Regions from separate parts of the Streptomyces sp. RK62 genome, predicted to be linked through region 3. Evidence: riboswitches for the same ligand, from Rfam matches in the RefSeq annotation. Region 3 holds a riboswitch; each other region holds the start of a gene.
What was found. A riboswitch is a leader RNA that binds a small molecule or an ion and turns the genes downstream of it on or off. The one in region 3 is predicted to bind cyclic di-AMP.

Region 1 (5,406 bases), on a different contig from region 3:
CTGCTCCTCGGGGGTGAGCCAGCGAGTCGTCATGTGTCCAGTGTAGGTTTGTTTCAAACTTGAACCAAGCCGATCAGTCAAGCCTCGATCAGCCAAGCCCGGATCAGCCAAGCACCGATCGACCAAGCACCGATCGCCGAGCGGGAGAGCGCGCCGATGCCGTCGTACCCCTACGTCCTGCTGTCCGTCGCCGTCTCCCTCGACGGCTACCTCGACGACACCGGCCCCGACCGGCTGCTGCTGTCCAGCCCGGCCGACTTCGACCGGGTCGACGAGGTACGGGCCTCCGTGGACGCCATCCTCGTCGGCGCCGGCACCATCCGGGCGGACAACCCCCGCCTGCTCGTGAACTCCGCCGAGCGGCGCGCGGCCCGCACGGCCGCCGGCAAGCCCGAGTACCCGCTGAAGGTGACCGTCAGCGCGTCCGGCGAACTCGACCCGGCGGCCAACTTCTGGCACACCGGCGGCGAGAAGGTCGTCTATACGACGGAGAAGGGCGCCCGGCGGCTGCGCGAGGACCCCGTCGCCGCCGACGTCGTCGCGCTCGGCGACGACCTGGACTGGCGGGAGCTGCTGGTCCACCTCCGCGAGGTGCGCGGCGTCGAGCGGCTGATGGTCGAGGGCGGCGGCACCGTCCACACCCAGCTCCTGCGGCAGGGGCTCGCCGACGAGCTGCAGCTGGTGCTGGCCCCGCTGTTCGTGGGCGACCCCCGGGCGCCCCGCCTCTTCGGCCCCGGCGGGTACCAGGAGGGCCGGCTGCGCCTTGTCGAGACCCGGCGCATCGACGACGTCGTCCTGACCCGCTACGAGCCGACCGCGCCCGGCACCGGCGTCCTCCCGGCAGCCGCGGACCGGCACTGGCTCGCCCTCGCCTGCGACCTGGCCGCCGAGTGCCCGCCCTCGCCGACCGCCTTCAGCGTCGGGGCGGTCGTCGTGGCGGCCGACGGCACCGAGCTGGCGCGCGGGCACTCCCGGGAGGGCGGCGACCCGGTCGTGCACGCCGAGGAGGCGGCCCTCGCCAAGATCGCGCCCGGCGACCCGAGGCTGGCCGGCGCCACCGTCTACACCAGCCTGGAGCCCTGCACGCACCGCTCCTCCCGGCCCACGCCCTGCGCCCGGCTGATCCTGGCCGCCGGAGTGCGGCGGGTCGTGACGGCCTGGCGCGAGCCGGACACCTTCGTCACGGACGCCGACGGCAGCGGGATGCTCGCCGCCGCGGGGGTGGACGTGCTGGTGCTGCCCGAGTACGCGGGACGGGCCGCGGCGCCCAACGCCCATCTGGCGCCCTGATGCGCGCGCTGCCCTGCGCCCCGGCGCCCGATCTGATGTGACACGTCCCGCACCACGGCGACAAAAGCCCTGGTCAGAGGGGGATCGTCGGCGCGGGCAGGACGGGTGTGGCGGTAAGGCGTGTGCGGTGGGTCCCGAGAATGGCGTACAGTAGAGACATCGCCGCGGGGTGGAGCAGCTCGGTAGCTCGCTGGGCTCATAACCCAGAGGTCGCAGGTTCAAATCCTGTCCCCGCTACTGAAGACTCAGGGCCGGAACTTTCGAGTTCCGGCCCTGAGTGTTTTCCCTTCCCTGCCGCGCCCCGGCACGCTGTCACGGAACGTGAGGGAGCGAACCCCCTCCGCATAACAATTGACGTACCGTCAGCAATGGAGGAGTGGTCGTGCGCGAGTCAACTCGCCCGATTTGGGCCGCTGATGACCCGTAAGTCCAGCCGGAAAACGTTAATGATCAAGTGGAACAGCTTGGAATACGCACCCCGCGTCTATTAACGTTCGATAACGCAGCGCGGTCGTCCCAGCCGTCACAAGAGTCGGCTCCGTGCGCACACGCTTAATCCTGTAGAGGAACCGGGGAACCACCACCTTGGGGTGAATCTCGCGGATACCACCGTGGCGACACGGCACGTATACGCGCGTAGGAGACCTTCCTGCTCCGAACCCGTCAGCTAACCCGGTAGGCGAGAAGGAAGGAAAGGAGTACGCCCACGTGGCGTCGAACCGTCCTGCCCCGCAAGCCCCCTTCGTGCCGGGCCAGCGCACCGCCGACACCTTCGGCTACGACCTGCACCGCACCGACGAGGGCCCCTTCGAGGAGTGGAACCCCACCGCGGAGTCCCTCCGTCCCGTTCGCGGCAGGCACCGCGTCTCCAAGCAGCGCGGCGGGGGACTCGCCCGCAGCTCCACGGTTCTCGGCGTCGGCGTCATAGCGGCCGTCGGCGCGGGCGGCATGGCCACCGCGCAGAGCGGCAAGCCCCCGGTCGCCATCACGATGCCGGACCTGCCCCTGATCTCCGACGACGACTCCGCCGCGGACGACAGCGCCACCGCCCTCAGCACGATGGGCGAGACCGCCGAGGAGACCGCCCAGAGCGGTTCCGACGCCGGCGAGGCGCTGCGCAGCCGGATCATCGCGCAGGCCGAGCTCCAGCAGGACCAGGTCGACAGCAAGGCCGCCGCGGCCGCCGTCGCCGCCGCCGAGAAGGAGGTCGCCGAGGCGGCCGCCAAGGCGGAGAAGGAGGCCAAGGAGCAGGCCGCCGCCGCCAAGGCCGCCGCCGAGGAGGAGGCCGCCAAGAAGGCCGAGGCCGAGCGCCTCGCCGAGCTGGCCAAGCAGTACACCCTGCCGACCTCCTCGTACACGCTCACCTCGACCTTCGGTGAGGCCGGCGCCTACTGGTCGTCCGGGCACCACACGGGCCTCGACTTCGCCGCGCCGACCGGCACGCTGATCAAGGCCGTGCACTCCGGCACGATCACGTTCGCCGGCTGGGACGGCTCGTACGGCTACAAGACCGAGCTCACCCTCGACGACGGCACCGAGGTGTGGTTCGCGCACCAGTCCTCGATCAGCGTCAGCGTCGGCCAGAAGGTCGCCACGGGTGACGTCATCGGCCGCGTCGGCGCCACCGGCAATGTGACCGGTGCCCACCTCCACCTGGAGGTGCACCCCGAGGGCAGCAGCGGCGGCATCGACCCGCTGGCCTGGCTGCGGAGCAAGGGCCTCACTCCCTGAGCGCCTTCCCCGTCTGAACCCCGGCAGTCCTGACGACGACCCCCCGACGTCAGGGCTGCCGGTTCTTCGTCTGTGCCGCGCCGCCCTCCCCGACCCGTCTACCCGAGGTAGGGGTTCCAAACCGGGGCTTGCGGTCCGCCGTGGGCGTGCCCGTTCGGGGCGTACGGCTGCTGCCACCAAGTGCCGTGCGCCGCGGGCACGTACGCGGGGACCGGCCGGGTCCGCGCGGTGACCGCGTACTGCAGGGCCGGGCGGGCCCACGCGCGGCGCAGCCACAGCTCGTTCAGCAACTCGCCCTCGCGGGCCACGTAGTCCTCGCCGGCCCGGCCCCTACGGCCCCGGCGCCTGAGGAACGCCAGCGAGGTGGCGTACGCCTCGTACTGGGCGACCGCCCGGGCCGCCGGCCGTCCGCCGTGATGGCGGGCGTACTGCCGGGCCACCCGGCGGTCGCGCATCGAACCCAGCGCGAACGGCTCGGCGGGGGACAGCCATCCGGCGACGGCGTAGGCGGGCAGCTCCTCGCGGACGGTCCGCAGTTCGCGGTACCGGGTCCACAGCACCAGCCAGACCAGCAGCCCGAACGCGGGCACCATGAAGGCCGCGTACACGGCGAAGAACCCGAACTCGCCGAACGTCGAGGAGCCGTTCCACAGGGCGTGCATGCCCATCGCGAGCAGCAGCCCGGACAACGGCAGCAGCACGCGGCGCACCCGCTGGCGGTCCCCGGCCAGCGCGGCGGCGCCGAAGCCGATGCCGGTGAGCACGGTGAACAGGGGGTGCGCGAAGGGCGACATGACGACGCGGACGAAGAAGGTCGCCGCGGTCACCGAGGCGATGCCGCTGCCGCCGGACAGCTGGTCGGTGCCGAAGGCGGTGCCCAGATAGAGGATGTTCTCGGTGAAGGCGAAGCCGGTGGCGGTGACACCGGCGATCACCACGCCGTCGAGGATGCCGCTGAAGTCCCGGCGCCGGAAGAGGAAGACCAGCAGGACGGCCGCCGCCTTCGCCGTCTCCTCCACGACGGGCGCTATGACCGTCGCGCCCAGGGTGTCCGCGTGGGACGGGTCGGCGGTCGCGGTCGCTATCCAGCGGGTCGCGAAACTGTTCGCCACGATCGCTATGAGCGCCGCCGCGCAGGCCCCCCAGGCGAAGGAGAACACCAGATTCCGCCAGGGGCCCGGCTCGACGCGGTCCAGCCAGCGGAAGGACGCGACGAGCAGCGGGACGGGCAGGACCGCGAGGCCCAGCCCGACCAGGAAGCCCTCCGTGCCGGTCTGTTCGCGCACCAGGGCCAGGATGACGAGCCCGGACAGCGCCAGCAGGGTGCTGAGCGCGGCGTAGGGCACCCATCGGCGCTGCCACCAGTGCGCGTGCCGCAGGGCCCCGCCGGCGGGGGCGGGGGGATGCGTCGGGTACGGGGGGCTGGTGGCCACGGCATCGACCCTAACGAGACGGGGGCGCCGCCCGCAGCGGCGCGAGGGGGCCGGGGCGCCGGTGAGGGGGGTGGTGTCGGTGGTGCTGTGTGCTCTCGTACGTGCTGTTGCGCCCGCTGCTCCTACCGCTGTACGCGGCGGAAGAGCAGGTCGTTCACCACATGACCCTTGTCCAGTCCCTGGCCTTCGAAACGGGTCAGCGGCCGGTGCGCGGGACGCGGCGCGAAACCGCCCCCGGGCTGGGTGTTTTCGAACTCCGGATGGGCCGTCAGCACGTCCAGCATCTGCTCGGCGTACGGCTCCCAGTCGGTGGCGCAGTGCACCAGCGCGCCCGGCTTCAGCCGGGTGGCGGCCAGGTCCAGGAACGCGGGCTGGATGAGCCGCCGCTTGTGGTGCCGCTTCTTCGGCCAGGGGTCCGGGAAGTAGACGCGCAGCCCGTCGAGGGAGTCCGGCGCGAGCATCTCGCGGAGCAGGATGATGGCGTCGCCGTTGCCGACGCGGACGTTGCTCAGGCCGTGGAGCTCGGCGAGGTTGAGCAGATTGCCCTGGCCGGGGGTGTGCACGTCGACGGCGAGGATGTTGGTGTCCGGGTCGGCGGCGGCCATCTGCGCGGTGGCCTCGCCCATGCCGAACCCGATCTCCAGCACGACCGGGTGGTCGTTGCCGAACAGCTCGGCCAGGTCGATGACGCGCTGCCCGTCGATGTCCAGGCCCCACTGGGGCCACAGCCGCCGCAGGGCATCCGCCTGGCCGGTGGTGACCCGGCTGCGGCGCGGCTGGAAGCTGCGGATCCGCCGCTCGAAGTGCGACCCGGCCGGGTCGGGCTTCGGCCCCTCGGGGAACCGCGGCTCCCCCTTGGCCCGGGCGTGCGGGACGGGGTCGCCGGGGGTGCGGGGGCCCTGCTCGCCGGGGGCGCCGGAGGAGACGGGGGCCCCGGGCGGGGCGGCTTCGG
Region 2 (5,406 bases), 170 kb from region 3:
GGTGGTGCGGCCCGCGGCGAGCAGCGGGTTCAGCGACTCCTGGGCGAGCAGCGGGGCGTACGGCGAGCCGAGGGCCTGGGCCGCGCGGCCCGCGTCGAGGACGTGGTCGCCGAGCCGGACGCCCACCCGGCGCGCGGAGTCCGTGCCCGGGAGGGAGAAGACGCCGTACGGCAGGTTGTGCGCGCCGAAGGGGTCGCCCTCGGGGAGATCGAAGGGGGGCATGGGGTGCTGCCTCACTCTCATACGCTCCGTAAGCCATGTGGTCGGGCCCACGTTACGGGTGAGGTGGCTGTCTTGGGCAGGGTGAATATGCCGGGGACGCCGGGGAGGGCGATCGGCTCCGTCCCAGGTCGCCGGGGCCGGCCGTGGTGTCGCACGCGTGGTCACAAAGGAAACGGCCCCAACTCGCCCCACCGTAACGCCGACAGGAAGTTCGGAAAGATCTCGTGGGGGCGAAATCGCCATAAACGGGCGTTGGTTGTGCGCGCATGGACACAACTGGGACCGGAACGAGTGTCAACTCATGTGAACCGAGCAGCCGTCCGGTTCAGGTCGAGTCGATGGGCCTTCCTGTCCGTATTCTCTGATCATGGCCGCACCGATCGCATATTCACTCATCGCCACTGACCTGGACGGGACCCTTCTCCGAGGTGACGACACGCTCTCCGACCGGTCCCTCGCGGCCCTCGCGCAGGCGGCGGTGGCCGGTGCCCAGCACCTGGTGGTGACGGGACGCCCGGCGCCCAGGGTGCGGCCCCTCCTGGATTTGCTGGGCAGCAGGGGACTGGCGGTGTGCGGGCAGGGCGCGCAGCTCTACGACGTCGGCCGGAACCGTCTGCTGTGGTCCATCACCCTGGAGCGGGACCTGGCGGAGACCGCGCTCGGCAAGATCGAGGCCGAGGTCGGGCAGGTGTACGCGGCGGTCGACCAGGACGGCGTCGACGGGCTCACGCTCATCGAACCGGGGTATCTGATGCCGCACCCCACCCTGCCGGCCGTGCGGGTGCGGCACCGCGACGACCTGTGGTGCGAGCCGATCAGCAAGGTGCTGCTGCGCCACCCGACGCTGAGCGACGACGAGTTGGCGGCGACGGCCCGCGCGGTGGTGGGTTCGCTGGCGACGGTCACCATGTCGGGGCCGGGCACCGTCGAACTCCAGCCATGCGGCATCACCAAGGCGACCGGCCTCGCGCTCGCCGCCGAGCACCTCGGTCTGGGCCCGCACGAGACGATCGCCTTCGGGGACATGCCCAACGACATCCCCATGTTCGACTGGGCGGCCCACGGGGTGGCGATGGCCAACGCGCACCCGGAGCTCAAGGCGGTCGCGGACGAGATCACCTTGTCCAACGAGGACGACGGCATCGCCGTCGTCCTCGAGAGACTGTTCGCCTGCAGCCTGGCCGAGTTCCCCTACTAGACCTGTCGGACAGGGGAGGCGCCCGGCGGAACGTGGGGCCGGAACGCGGGCCGGAACGTGGGGCCTAGTAGGGGCCGTTCACGTTGTCGATCGAGCCGTAGCGCGCGGCCGCGTAGTTGCACGCGGCCGTGATGTTCGCGACCGGGTCGAACGGGTCGTACGCGGTGCCCGCCACGTGGTACGTCGCGAAGGTCGGGTCGATGACCTGGAGCAGGCCCTTGGACGGGGTGCCCGCGACGGCGTTGGAGTCCCAGTTGTTGATGGCGGCCGGGTTGCCCGAGGACTCCCGCATGATGTTGCGGTGGATGCCCTCGTAGCTTCCGGGGATCCCCTTCTGCGCCATGATGTCCAGCGCCTCGCGGATCCAGCCGTCGAGGTTGTTCGCGTAGGTCTTCGCGGAGGCCTGGGTGGCCTGGGCGACGGCGGACTTCTTGACGGGGGCGGACGCGGTGTTCGCCTTCGCCGGCGTGGCCTTCTTCGTGGCGCGGACCTTCAGGTCGACACCCGGGTGGATCAGCCGCGGGTTGTCGCCGATGGCCTTGCGGTTGTCCTTGTAGAGCTGACGCCAGCCGCCCTGGGCGTCGTAGCGGTCGGCGATCCCGTAGAGGGTGTCGCCCTTCTTGGTGGTGTAGCTGACCGAGCCGGTCTTGGCCACGGTGGAGACCTTGGCGGGCTCGGCGGCGCTCGCGGTGGTGGCGCCCAGCAGGGGGAGCGCGAGGGCGGCGGTACCGGTGCCGGCGGCGATGACGCGGCGGGCGAGCGGGCTGGTACGGGTGCGGCGGTGCTTGCCTCGGGACATGGCGCTGTTCGTTCCTCTCCGGCGCCTGCGAGGTGAGCTGTCGGGTTCGGGCGGGAGATGCCCGGTCGTGCCGTCGTGCGACGACGCGACTTCACCCCTAGCCGGACCGGGCCGCCATCAAGGCGTCCGATACGGCGACTTACCTGGGTCCCCCGCTCCTGCCGTGCGTGAGTGCGTAGGTGGATGACTCGGGCGGCGGCAGGATTCGGCGTCCGCCCGACAGAGCGGGAACGTATGCGAGAGCACATGTCGGGAACAAGTGCCGCAGACACCTGACGTGCTAGTTGACCATGGTCTGGGGTGTATGGGGTACTTGATCCTTTGCGGTTGCCAACGCTCAACTCGCTTTTGCCGTAAGGCGACGAAGGGCTCCGGCGGGAAGGGGTGAGGGGCGGTGCCGCGTGACCCAACTCACGGCGATCACAACAACGGCAAATCGGGCAATGGCTCCAACTCCCCGTTTATTGCCTGCCCGTCGGACGGGTGTCGCCAGCTCGCCTATCTGTCCCTTGAGTTCGGAAAGTCCGTTTTGTGGACGCGTCGGGGAACCTCGCATGCCGTGCGCGTCGTTGAGTGGGTGTCGGGCGCGGGGGTGTGCGGGTGCCGAGTGGCCGGACAGGTGGAGGTGGCGGAGAGGGCGTCTCCGGGGCGGGCCGGGGTAGACGGGCTGCCGTAGGGAGCGGGTCCGTGATCGGCGATACGGAGTGGCGGGTGCCGGTGCGACTACACACAGTGACATGCCGATAAATCGATGAATCTCCACCCTTATCAGGTGATCGAAAAACATACCGACCGTGAACCGATGTCGCCCGTGGTGGACGGGTGGGCGGCATCGGTGATCGAAACGTGACCGGATACGCTGACTTGAGTGATGGCAGCGACCTATCGACAAACCGTGTAACCAGCCGAAAGACACCAGCAGACAGGAGACCCCTCGTGACCGTCGTCGGGCCGTTCGGGCTGAGCGTGCGGGACCAGGCTCTGGAAGCCGATGTCCAGGCCGGATTGGCGGCTGTCGAGGAGGGACTGCTCGAAGCCACCAAGAGTGAGGTCCCCTTCATCACCGAGGCCGCCCAGCACCTGGTGCGGGCGGGCGGGAAGCGCTTCAGGCCGCTGCTGGTGATGCTCGCCGCGCGCTTCGGGGACCCGTATGCCCCGGGGATCGTGCCGTCGGCCGTGGTGGTGGAGCTGACGCATCTGGCGACGCTGTACCACGACGACGTGATGGACGAGGCCGAGGTCCGGCGTGGGGTGGACAGCGCGAACACCCGCTGGGGGAACTCCGTCGCCGTCCTGACCGGCGACTTCCTCTTCGCGCGCGCCTCGCACATCCTGGCCGACCTCGGGCCGGAGGCGGTGCGGGTGCAGGCCGAGGCGTTCGAGCGGCTGGTCACCGGGCAGATCCTGGAGACGGCCGGGCCGCAGGACGGCCGGGACCCCGTGGAGCACTACCTCGACGTGCTGAGCGGCAAGACCGGCTCGCTGGTCGCGGTGTCCTGCCGCTTCGGGGCGATGATGTCGGGCGCCGACGAGACCATGGTCGACGTGCTCACGCAGTACGGCGAGCGGCTCGGGGTCGCCTTCCAGCTGGCGGACGACGTCCTGGACATCGCGAGCGACTCCCACGAGTCCGGCAAGACGCCCGGCACCGATCTGCGCGAGGGCATCCCGACGCTGCCGGTGCTGCGGCTGCGCGAGCGCGCGGAGCGCCTGGGCCTGCCGGAGGACATCGCCCTGTGCGAGCTGCTGGACTCCGATCTCAGTGACGACGACCGGCTCGCGGAGGCGCTGGCCGCCCTGCGGGAGCACCCGGCGCTGGAGCAGGCGCGCCGGGACACCGTCCGCTACGCGGAGGACGCGCGTGCCGCGCTGGCGCCGCTGCCGGAGAACGACGCGAAGGCCGCGCTGATGGAGCTGTGCGACGCCGTGGTGCACCGCGCCGGCTGAGGCGCTCGGCCCTCCACCCCGCCGCACCCTTCGCAACGTCCACCCCTCGACCCCTACGGGTCGGGGGACGTCCACCCCTCCGGCGTCATACCGCAGGTGTACGCGGAGTTGGCTCCGCAGGTTGACGAAACTCCCTGCCCGATTTGGTCAGATGGACATCACGGAAACCCCAGTCCTCACCGGTTCGGGTGAGAATGGCGGCCTCAGGGGTGGACGGATGCCGGGTCGGGAGACCCACGGGCGCGAAGACGGAACGGACGGCCGCCGCCGACGACGGAGGTAGGGCACACATGGCACCGTACGAAGTCGACGACAGTACGACCGCGGGGGAGGGCGACGACTCGCGTGCGGGCCGGCGCAGGGCCGCACGGTACGTCGTCCCGGTCACGGTGGTGGGGATCGCCGCGGCGACGATCGGGCTCGTCCCGGCGCTCGCCGACGCCGGGGACCCGGACCTGCCGGAGATCACCGCGCAGCAACTGATCGAGAAGATCGCCGAGTCGGACGTCCAGCAGCTGTCCGGCACCTTCAAGATCACGACGGATCTGGGGCTGCCCGACCTCGGCGGCCTGGAGTCGAGCCTCACCTCGGGCATCACGGGATCGGGATCGGGCGACGGTTCGTCCGCCGACCCGTCGGCCAGGCTGACCGAGCTGGCCTCCGGCACGCACACGCTGCGCGTCGCCGTCGACGGCGAGGACCGGCAGAAGCTGTCCCTGGTGGACGGCGGCTCCGAGTACAGCCTCATCCACAACGGCAAGGACGTCTGGGGCTACGACAGCAAGTCCGACGAGGTCTTCCACGGCACCGCCGACGACGCGGAGCGGAAGGGCGAAGGCAAGGGTGAGGGCAGGCCCGACGAGGGCGCCGCCACCCCCAAGGGGCTCACCGAGGAGGCGCTGAAGGCGGTCGACGACACGACGTCGGTCACCGTCGACGGCACCGCGCACGTCGCCGGCCGGGACGCCTACCGGCTGCTCATCAAGCCGAAGCAGTCGGGCACCACGGTCGGCGCGATCACCGTGGCGGTGGACGCGAAGACCGGGCTGCCGCTGAAGTTCACGCTGACCCCCGCGAGCGGTGGCGCCGCCGTGGTCGACGCCGGCTTCACGCAGGTCAGCTTCGCCAAGCCCGCCGCCTCCACCTTCGACTTCACCCCGCCCAAGGGCGCGAAGGTCACCGAGGAGGGCGAGTCGGCCGGGGGCGAGGCCGACGCCCGCAAGGACTTCGAGAAGGAGCT
Region 3 (5,406 bases):
CCCCCGTCCGTCCGACGGGGGCCGTCTCATGTCCGCGGCCGAGCCGCCGGCGAGGAGCCGCAGCCCCGCCGGCGAGGCGCTACAGCTTCTCCACCGGCGCGTACCGCAGCAGCAGCCGCTTCGGCTTGACGTCGCCGAAGTCGATCGTCGCCTCGGCGTTCGCGCCCGTGCCCTTCACCGCCATCACCGTGCCGAGCCCGAACTGGTCGTGGGTGACCCGGTCCCCCACCGCCAGCTGCACGACCGGCTTCTCCGAGGTGCGGCGCGTCGCGAAGCCGGACGCGCCCGACGCCGAGGAGCGCGAGCGGGACGAGGACAGCGACGCCGCCACACCGCCGGCCGGACCGGACGACAGCGGCGAACTCCCGCCCGTCCGCTTCCAGTCCACGTGCATGGCAGGGATCTCCTCCAGGAACCGCGACGGCGGGTTGTACGACGGCTGCCCCCAGGCGCTGCGCATCGCGGAGCGCGTCAGATACAGCCGCTCCCGCGCCCGCGTGATGCCGACGTACGCGAGCCGCCGCTCCTCCTCCAGCTCCTTGGTCTCGCCGAGGGCGCGCATGTGCGGGAAGACGCCGTCCTCCATGCCGGTGAGGAAGACGACCGGGAACTCCAGGCCCTTGGCGGTGTGGAGGGTCATCAGCGTGATGACGCCGGAGCCGTCCTCCTCCTCGTCCGGGATCTGGTCGGAGTCGGCGACGAGCGCGACCCGCTCCAGGAAGGCGGCGAGCCCGCCGGACTCCTCGCCCTCGGCCTGCTCCTGCTCGAACTCGAGGGCGACGGCCGCGAGTTCCTGGAGGTTCTCGATGCGGGTCTCGTCCTGCGGGTCGGTGGAGGCCTGCAACTCGGCCAGATAGCCGGTCCGTTCGAGTACGGCCTCCAGGACCGTCGCCGGGCCCGCGCCGGACTCGACGATCGTGCGGAGCTCCTCCATCAGCGTGTTGAACCGCTTGACGGCGTTCGTGGACCGCGCGGCCATGCCGTACGCCTCGTCGACGCGGCGCAGGGCCTGCGGGAAGCTGATCTTCTCCCGCTGCGACAGGGCGTCGATCATGGCCTCGGCGCGGTCGCCGATGCCGCGCTTGGGGACGTTCAGGATCCGGCGCAGCGGGACGGTGTCCTCGGGGTTGGCGAGGACCCGCAGGTAGGCCAGGACGTCCCGGACCTCCTTGCGCTCGTAGAAGCGCACACCGCCGACGACCTTGTAGGGCAGTCCGACGCGGATGAAGACTTCCTCGAAGACACGGGACTGGGCGTTCGTCCGGTAGAAGACGGCGACGTCGCCGGCCTTGGCCTCGCCCGCGTCGGTGAGACGGTCTATCTCCTCGGCGACGAACTGCGCCTCGTCGTGCTCGGTGTCCGCGACATAGCCGGTGATGCGGGCGCCCGCGCCCGCGTTGGTCCACAGGTTCTTGGGCCGGCGGGACTCGTTGCGCTCGATGACGGCGTTGGCGGCGCTGAGGATGGTCTGGGTGGAGCGGTAGTTCTGCTCCAGCAGGATCGTCGTCGCGTCCGGGTAGTCCTCCTCGAACTGGAGGATGTTGCGGATGGTGGCGCCGCGGAAGGCGTAGATCGACTGGTCGGCGTCACCCACCACGCACAGCTCGGCGGGCGGGACCTCGGCCTCGGGCGGCACGTCGACGGGGTGCTCGGAGGTGCCGACCAGCTCGCGCACCAGCGCGTACTGCGCGTGGTTGGTGTCCTGGTACTCGTCCACCAGCACATGGCGGAAGCGGCGGCGGTAGTGCTCGGCGACGTCCGGGAAGGCGCGCAGCAGGTTGACCGTCGTCATGATCAGGTCGTCGAAGTCGAGGGCGTTGGCCTCGCGCAGCCGCGACTGGTAGAGCGCGTACGCCTGGGCGAGGGTCTTCTCGAAACCGTCGGTGGCCTGGGCGGCGAAGTCCTCCTCGTCGATCAGCTCGTTCTTCAGGTTGCTGATCTTGGCGCTGAACGACTTGGGCGGGTACCGCTTCGGGTCGAGGTCGAGGTCCCGGCACACCAGCGCCATCAGCCGCTTGCTGTCGGCGGCGTCGTAGATCGAGAACGACGACGTGAACCCGAGCTTCTTGCTCTCCCGGCGCAGGATGCGGACGCAGGCGCTGTGGAAGGTCATCACCCACATCGCGTTCGCCCGCGGTCCGACGAGCTGCTCGACGCGCTCCTTCATCTCGCCGGCGGCCTTGTTGGTGAAGGTGATCGCCAGGATCTGGCCCGGATGCACGTTCCGCTCGCCGAGCAGGTACGCGATGCGGTGCGTGAGCACACGCGTCTTGCCGGACCCGGCACCGGCGACGATGAGCAGCGGGGTGCCGGAGTGGACGACGGCCGCGCGCTGGTTCTCGTTGAGCCCCTCCAGCAGCGCGGCGGCGTCGAGGGCCGGGCGCGGGGCGCCGTCGCGGTAGTACGCGTCGCGGTCCGGCGGCACGTCGAACTTCCCGCCGAACAGATCGTCCGGAATCGACTCCGGAGTGTGATCGTCCTCGGGCGGTGGCGGGTGCTCTTCCCCGTGGGCCCGTGGGGCCTGGAGGTCCGCCAGGAAGCTGTCGTCAAAGAGGCTGCTCATCGCTCTCCGAGTCTAGGCGGCCCCACCGACAACCGGCCGCCGTCCCGAGAACATCACACCCTCCGGTCCGCGGCCCGCCTCCACCCGCAATCACCTGGTGACCGTCCGAAGTCACCCCATCACGTCACACACCGCCCGGGATCAAGCCCCATTATCGGCGCATAGCTCACAAACGGGGTGAATAGTCGCCAACACGGACCGATCATCCGCCGGAGGGCCCTCGGCCCCCTCCCCTGACCGAAGGTCACGAAAATGTATCGGGCATATCGCACATCAACCTTCACAGCGGCCACACCAGTTGGCTACCGTGCCGGGCAGGCCGTACGACCCCCACCGGCGATCGACGCCGGGCCGCACGGCCTCCGCCGAGTCCGGTGCATCCGGAGCCGGGGACCCACCGAACCCGGGGTGAATCGGCCCGACTTCCCGTCCAGGGAACGGCCGTAGGGCAAACCTTCCGAGCCACCCGCCCGAACCCGACAGCTAACTCGGTAGGCGGAGCACGGAAGGAGTCGCCTCCCTTGGCGTCGCACCGCAAGTCGCGTCCCTCCGGTACGCGCGTGGCAGGCATACGGACCCCCGCGCTGGCGACCGCGGCCCTCACGTCCGTGGCCCTGCTGTCCCAGACCGCTCAGGCGAGCCCGTCCTCCGACGACCGGCCGAGCCTCGAAGAGGTCGAGAAGAAGGTCGACGACCTCTACCGCCAGGCGGAGTCGGCCACCGAGAAGTACAACGCGGCCAAGGAGAAGACGACCAAGCAGCGCAAGCGGGTCGACACCCTCCTCGACGACGTCGCCCGGCGCACGCAGAAGCTCAACGACGCGCGCGAGGAGCTGGGGCGCAACGCCGCCGCCCAGTACCGCACCGGCGCCACCGCCCCGGACACCGCGACGTTCCTCCTCGCGGACACGCCCCAGGACTACTTCGACCAGTCCCAGCTGATGGACCGTATGACGGGACGTCAGAAGGAGTCGGTCGACGACTACTTCACCGAGCAGTCCGCGACGATGAAGAAGCGGCAGGAGGCCACGCAGAGCCTCGAGACGCTCACCGAGTCGCAGAAGGACCTGCGGACGGCCAAGTCCACCGTCCAGAAGAAGCTCGCGGACGCGCGCCAGCTGCTCTCCGAGCTGACCGCGCAGGAGAAGGCCCGCCTCGCCGCGATCGAGAAGCGCAAGCAGGAGGAGGCCGCCCGCAAGGCGGAGGAGCTGGCGCAGCAGCAGGCGGAGGCCGACCGCAAGCGCGAGGAGGCCGCGCGGCAGCAGGAACAGGAGAGCCAGGAGCAGGGCACCACCGCGCCGGACGCGTCGTACGCCACCAAGGCGCAGAAGGCGCTGTCCTTCGCCCGCACGCAGATCGGCAAGCCGTACGTCTGGGGCGCCACCGGCCCGGACTCCTACGACTGCTCCGGCCTCACCCAGGCCGCCTGGAAGGCCGCCGGGGTCGACATCCCGCGCGTCACCTACGACCAGGTGAACGCCGGCACCACGGTCCCCGTGTCCAGCGCCCAGCCCGGTGACCTGGTCTTCTTCTACGACGACATCACCCACGTGGGCCTCTACATCGGCAACGGCATGATGATCCACGCCCCGAAGCCCGGCACGTACGTGCGCGAGGAGTCGATCTTCTACGACGGCGAGTCGTCGATCCACAGCATCGTCCGGCCGGCCTGACGGACAGCGGACAGCGGACAGCGGCAATGGGAGGGGGCCCGTGACCATGACGGGGGTCGTGACGGCGGTCAGCAGGAACGAGGTGTACTCGTTCACGAAGCCGAACCGGGAGAGCATCACGCTCCTCGCCGGTCTGGGCGTCGACGGGGACGTCCACGCCGGGGTGACGGTGAAGCACCGCTCGCGGGTCGCCCAGGACCCCACCCAGCCGAATCTGCGCCAGGTGCACCTCATCCACGAGGAACTGTTCGGTGAGCTGGCCGAGGCGGGTTTCCGGGTGGCGCCCGGCGAGCTCGGGGAGAACGTCACCACACGCGGCCTCGACCTGCTCGCCCTGCCGGTGGGCACGCTGCTTCGCATCGGCGCCGAGGCCGTGGTCGAGGTCACCGGGCTGCGGAACCCGTGCCTGCAGATCGACCACTTCCAGGACGGGCTGCTCAAGCGGGTCGTCGGGCGCGACGAGGCCGGCCGTCTCGTGCGCAAGGCCGGGATCATGGGCGTCGTCGCGGAGGGCGGTGTGGTCCACCCCGGCGACACGATCGAGGTGGAGCTGCCGGACGGGCCGCACCGGCCGCTGGACCGCGTCTGACCTCCGGTGGGTTCCGTCGCCCCCGCCGATTCACCCACCCCCCGCGCGCGCCCCCACCCGCGCGCCGGTGCCGCGCTCCTTAGCATCGGCCCATGCCCGCCGACACACCCGCGTCCGCGTCGCCCCTGCCCCTCTGGTGGTCGCGACGTCCCCCCGCAGCCGGCGCCTCGGTCATGGCGACCGGCATCATCTCGGTGGCCCTGCACGAGACGGGTTACGCGACCCTGTCCCGGATCGCCCTGGTCCTGGCGTGCGTCGCGTGGCTGGCCCTGGCCTGCGACTTCCTCGCCCGGCTCCTGTGGCACCGCTCCGAGTGGCTGAGGGAGGCGGTCACCCCCGCCTCGCTCTGCGCCGTCGCCGCGACGGCCGTCCTGGGCACCCGCTTCGCCCTGGCGGGACGGCAGGTGCTCGCCGAGGCGCTGCTGGCCCTGGCGTTCATGCTCTGGCCGGGCCTGCTCTACGTCGTCGTACGCCACTGGCGGCCCGGGATGCCGGGCTCCGTCTTCCTCGGCTGCGTGGCCACCCAGGGCCTCGCCGTCCTCGCGGCCACGCTGGCCGCCACGGCGGGCGTGGCCTGGCTC

Region 1: linked by a shared signal. The riboswitch ahead of KBY32_RS14585 (M23 family metallopeptidase) and the one ahead of KBY32_RS09430 (C40 family peptidase) in region 3 are both predicted to bind cyclic di-AMP.
Region 2: linked by a shared signal. The riboswitch ahead of KBY32_RS10290 (transglycosylase SLT domain-containing protein) and the one ahead of KBY32_RS09430 (C40 family peptidase) in region 3 are both predicted to bind cyclic di-AMP.

The regions. Positions count from the first base shown of each region.
Region 1 covers NZ_JAGPYD010000007.1:10,538-15,943, reverse strand. Annotated here, with positions in the region: gene KBY32_RS14600 (MarR family winged helix-turn-helix transcriptional regulator) at 1-33, opposite strand, end outside; gene KBY32_RS14595 (dihydrofolate reductase family protein) at 157-1,290, shown strand; tRNA gene KBY32_RS14590 (tRNA-Met) at 1,454-1,527, shown strand; cyclic di-AMP (ydaO/yuaA leader) riboswitch at 1,830-1,987, shown strand; gene KBY32_RS14585 (M23 family metallopeptidase) at 1,999-3,021, shown strand; gene KBY32_RS14580 (PrsW family intramembrane metalloprotease) at 3,120-4,454, opposite strand; gene trmB (tRNA (guanosine(46)-N7)-methyltransferase TrmB) at 4,577-5,406, opposite strand, start outside.
Region 2 covers NZ_JAGPYD010000004.1:312,938-318,343, reverse strand. Annotated here, with positions in the region: gene fahA (fumarylacetoacetase) at 1-222, opposite strand, end outside; gene KBY32_RS10295 (HAD family hydrolase) at 590-1,420, shown strand; gene KBY32_RS10290 (transglycosylase SLT domain-containing protein) at 1,485-2,219, opposite strand; cyclic di-AMP (ydaO/yuaA leader) riboswitch at 2,227-2,403, opposite strand; gene KBY32_RS10285 (polyprenyl synthetase family protein) at 3,156-4,166, shown strand; gene KBY32_RS10280 (outer membrane lipoprotein carrier protein LolA) at 4,457-5,406, shown strand, end outside.
Region 3 covers NZ_JAGPYD010000004.1:141,596-147,001, forward strand. Annotated here, with positions in the region: gene pcrA (DNA helicase PcrA) at 80-2,563, opposite strand; cyclic di-AMP (ydaO/yuaA leader) riboswitch at 2,917-3,076, shown strand; gene KBY32_RS09430 (C40 family peptidase) at 3,085-4,236, shown strand; gene KBY32_RS09435 (MOSC domain-containing protein) at 4,283-4,825, shown strand; gene KBY32_RS09440 (tellurite resistance/C4-dicarboxylate transporter family protein) at 4,918-5,406, shown strand, end outside.